2 regions of the Methylicorpusculum oleiharenae genome follow, and region 1 is predicted to be linked to the other one. Evidence: predicted binding sites of a transcription regulator. Region 1 holds the regulator's gene; the other holds the start of a gene.
The links. Region 1 encodes HrcA, which represses chaperone genes, less so after heat shock. Its sites were predicted from a motif close to TNTTAGCACTCNNNNNNNNNGAGTGCTAANA; they were not measured.
Positions count from the first base shown of each region.

Region 1 (2,483 bases):
CAGTGGAATGTTGTAAGGCGCAATGGCGCGCGCCGCTGATAAAAAAGTCCCGTCACCGCCTGCAGCGATAACCAGATCACAATGCAGTCCCATTTCTTCGGCAGCACAGGTCTTGACGTCGGATTCGTCAATAAATCCTGCGCTTTGCGCATCAACAAAGACGTGGTATCGGCACCGCTGCAAAAATTGATAGAGCAAGGTTAATGTTTCAGCAATACCCGGGTCACTTGATTTTCCAATAATGCCAATCTTTTTGAACAGTGTATGCATTGATCTCCGGTTTGCCGAATTACTTTTAAGTTATTTGGGTCATGCAATTAAATTTATCGATTGAATGGGTTTTAAAGACTGGCTTCAGTCAGTTTTAGAGCTAAACGGGAATCCTGCGTTTTTGGCCGTTTTACGGAAAAATCGAAATAACTTAATTCAGAGTGTTAATGTACAGGTACTTTAAGTATCTATTTGTAAAAGTTGTTGTAGGGTTGGTGCGAGATTATACAAAATATGGCTTCTTGTTTGGTTAAAACCAAAAATAATATTTGATTTACCCATTAAGCTTCGCTAAGCGAATGTTTTTGTTAATTTATTGATTTGACAAGTAAAGGGTTTGCTGATAATTTTTTGTTAGCACTCTGCTTTATAGAGTGCTAACATCGGAGCGAATAGATGGTTGAGAAAAAAAATCAGGCTTTAAACGAAAGATCTTTACTGTTACTTAAATCCTTGATTGAACGGTACATCTATGATGGTCAACCGGTAGGGTCAAGAGTTTTGTCCAAAGATCCGGCGCTTAATTTAAGTCCCGCTACCATCAGGAATGTGATGGCCGATCTGGAAGATCTTGGTCTTATTCATTCGCCGCATACCTCGGCAGGGAGAGTTCCAACCGTAAGCGGTTATCGCTTGTTTGTTGATTCACTGTTGACCGTGAAGCCGCTTGAAATCAGTGAGCTCAATCTTATTCAAAGCAGTTTGGTTGCAAAAAACGATATTAATCAATCTATTGGCGTTGCTTCAAAGTTGTTGTCCGATTTGACCCGAATGACCGGTGTAGTGACGTTGCCTAAAAGAGAACTGGTTAGTTTGCGGCATATTGAATTTCTGCCTTTATCGAATACCCGTGTATTGGTTATTTTGGTAACGAATGAACAAGAGGTTCACAACAAGATTATCCATACCTCCCGCGAGTTTTCTCCCTCGGAATTGCAGCAAATCGCCAATTACATCAACACTATGTACTCCGGACGTAGTTTGGCCGCAGTAAAAAAAGCGGTGATTGAGGAGTTGAAAGTCGCTCAGGAACGGATGAATCAGGAAATGCTGGATGTCGTGCAAATGGCTAAATTGGCGTTAGACCAGGACGAGAATTCTGAAGATTGTGTGATCAGTGGTGAGACCAATTTGATGGGCTTTTCCGAACTGTCGGATATTGATCGTCTAAAACAGCTTTTTGACGCCTTTAGCCAAAAACACAATGTGATTCATTTGCTTGATCAATGCCTTAATGCTGAAGGCGTCCAAATTTTTATCGGTGAGGAATCCGGCTATCAACCTTTTAATCAGTGCAGTTTGGTGACTTCGTCTTACTCTATAGACGATGAAGTGGTGGGGGTGTTAGCGGTTATCGGTCCTACACGCATGGCTTATGAAAAAGTGATTCCTTTTGTTGATCTGACGGCAAAATTATTGGGTGCAGCCTTGAATCCGAAAACATTGGCCCCATGATTACGCTTAATTGACAGTTTGCATCAGCACGACACCAAAATATAAACCGGAGTTTTAGATAATGAGTAACGAGCAGGAGTTGCCAGAGGCAGCGAACCAAGAAGAACTAAAAATTGAGGCTGAAGTAACACCCGAAATTCAGGAGCCGCCAACCGAAGAAGTTGCCGTGCAGCCGCCTGAAGTCCAAGAGGATTTATCGGCAGAGCTGCAGAAAAAGCTGGAACAGGCCGAACAAAAAGCCTCTGAAAATTGGGATAGGGCTATGCGTCTTCAGGCAGAAATGGAAAATCTGAAAAAACGTATTCAAAAAGATTTGGAAAGCGCTCATAAGTACGCGCTGGAAAGTTTTGCAAAAGAATTATTAGCCGTGCTCGATAGTCTTGAACTTGGCTTGCAGGCTGCAAGTGGCGAGAGTCCCGAAGTCCAAAAATTCCGTGAAGGCAGCGAATTAACGATTAAACAGTTCGAATCTGTTTTTACAAAATTCAATATTGAAGTCGTCAATCCGATAGGCCAGCCCTTCAATCCTGAATTACACCAGGCTATGGCTATGCAACCTTCGGCAGATGCGGAGCCTAATTCCGTTTTGAACGTTTTTCAAAAAGGTTATGTATTAAACGGCCGCTTATTACGGCCCGCAATGGTTGTGGTTGCAAAGGCGGAAGAAAAGCCGCCTGAAAATACACCCAAAATAGATGAGCAGGCTTGAAGATAACAAAACAGCCCTTATATAACTACTAACTTAAACAATCTCATAT
Region 1 covers NZ_WUTY02000001.1:5,206,763-5,209,245, reverse strand. Annotated here, with positions in the region: gene GO003_RS23255 (NAD(+) kinase) at 1-270, opposite strand, end outside; gene hrcA (heat-inducible transcriptional repressor HrcA) at 667-1,725, shown strand; gene grpE (nucleotide exchange factor GrpE) at 1,787-2,434, shown strand.

Region 2 (2,483 bases), 540 kb from region 1:
AAAAGGCACATAAACTCGACAATTTTGTTATACCTCCGAAGTCACTGCGAATGCAGTAGATCTCCTTCAGAACCTAAGTTTTAGATTCCTTAGGCACAACCGAAGCCAACTCTTCAAGAACAATCGAACCATTGCTGATTCGGTAAGCAAGAATGGAGCACTATTTTTTTCTCCAACCGGAAAATCTGCGCTGTTTCTCTGGCAATAGGTAACACGACGGTTTTTCGCCATCCTCCAAGGAGACTGCAAAGCCATTCAAAGCAATATTTGTATAACGGGTCGAAGAGATTGTTGCTAGCATCTTTTCGGAAAGAACATAGCTAAAAGAATCAAATGTTGAAATAAAGCCTGCTTTTCTATCAGGTATATTTCCTTGATTATTTCAATAGCTTGATTTTGGGATATCATTTTTTTACCCAGCGTTTTTCTTCATCATGTCCGCCACCCCACAGCATAGGGAAAGCATGCAAAAGTCCAGGGAAAAGTGCTTCCATACTTTCCTGCGCACCTTTGGAACTTCCTGGTAAATTAATGATTAATGTTTTGTCGCGTATGCCAGCCAGTTCGCGTGACAACATTGCATATGGTGTGCGTTCTTTACCATGGCGGCGTATAGTCTCTGCCAGACCGGGTGCTTCTTTTTCGATGACTTTGGCCGTTGCTTCCGGAGTTATGTCTCTAGGGCCAAAACCCGTTCCACCGGTTGTAATAATCAGATCAAAATGTTCATCTACTAGTTGCCGCAAGCGATTTGATATTTGGTCTGAATCATCGGGTAAAATTTCATAGACCGGAACCGAGAGGTATTTATCTTCCAAAAATAGTTTGATGATTTTTCCAGATTTATCTTCGCGGTTTCCGGCATATGTTGAATCAGAAATAACAAGAACAGCCGATTTTAATGGTTCGGCAAAATATTCTTTAAAACTGCTTTTGCCTCCCTTTTTCTTAACCAGTTTTACATCGGAAAAAGAGATGTTTTCATCTAACGGTTTAAGCATATCATAGACGTTTAACAGCGCGCCCGTGACTGCAGCCATAGCTTCCATTTCAACACCGGTTTTCCAGATTGCTTTAACTTCCGCTGAAATTTTTATGGTGTCTTTGCCGATATCAAAATTTATACCCACCCAATCCAACGGAAGAGTATGACAAAAGACGATCCAGGCAGCAGCATTTTTCGCAGCGGCTATGCCTGCTGCCCGTGCAACCTGTAAAACATCTCCTTTGGGAACAGTTTTTTCAGCCACCCGTTTTATTGTTTCCGAATTAGCCGTTAAAATTCCTTCGGCTTTCGCATATCTTAATGTGCTGAATTTTGGACTAATATCAATCATTTTGTATTTTTAAACTACTTATTTTGTTTTTGCATTTAATTGAATAAATTACCAGAAAAATTACATTTTTAACTGAACTTGCATTTTCCGATAAAAAAGTTCTTACAAGCTATTCCTGAACCCAGTGCACAGATTTATCTTCCATGATTTCTTTTTTCCAGATGGGAACTTTGTGTTTAACACATTCAACAATCTGTTCCATCGCTTTAATACTTTCTTTACGATGCCCGGAAGAGCAAAAAACAAAAAGAGATACTTCTCCGGTTTTTACCAATCCGGTACTATGGTATATGTGCAGACAATTTAACGACCATTGTTCAAAAGCCTCTTCACGAATTTTTGAAAACGCTTGATTGGCCATGTCTTCATAAGCCGAGTATTCAATTCCGGCCACATGTTTGCCTACTTTTTCATCAGCACGTACCTGACCGAGAAAAATAGAATGGGCGCCTATGTCATGTTTAGAGCTATGTTTTGCTATCTGCTCACCGATAAAAACCGGATCGATAGCTCCCTGGATAAAATAATTTCTAGCGCTCATGGTTCTATTTTTTTCCTCTTTCAACCAGGCTACCAAACCGCCTGTAAGATTAAATACATTTTTAAGATTTTGATGATTTGGCAGCATTCTAATTGCCCGTGTGCTGTTGATTCCGTGGTCACAATAAAAAACAACCTGGCTATCGTTTTTCAATATATTATGAATATTAGTCTGCAAATTATTTAGCGGGATGCGAATAGCATTCGGCAATTCCACTTGGAATTCGGGTATCGAACGAACATCAATCAATTGTAATTTTTCGTTGTTTTGTAATTTTTTGTGCAGATCAACAGCGCTGATTTCATTTATTTTTTGCTGACTTGAACTGCAAAAGCTTTCATAATTAAATGACTCAAAATCCGGGGCATTTTGCAAAGCCTGCTGCACGGCCTGTTCGTTTCGTTGAATGGAAAACAGCATCATTTGATTGTTCAAAGCATCGAACATCAAAACTTTTCCTGATAAAACTTCGCCTACTCCGCAGATCATTTTTATAACTTCGTTTGCCTGCAAATTACCGATAATTCCAGGAAGAACGCCAATGACACCATTTTGCGCACAATCTGGTGCTGTTTCGGGTGCCGGGGGTTTGGGATACAGGCAGC
Region 2 covers NZ_WUTY02000001.1:4,671,763-4,674,245, forward strand. Annotated here, with positions in the region: gene moaCB (bifunctional molybdenum cofactor biosynthesis protein MoaC/MoaB) at 405-1,337, opposite strand; gene moeB (molybdopterin-synthase adenylyltransferase MoeB) at 1,447-2,483, opposite strand, start outside.
Region 2: a site for HrcA is predicted at 1,364-1,394, ahead of moaCB (bifunctional molybdenum cofactor biosynthesis protein MoaC/MoaB). Genes of this name have one in related genera too.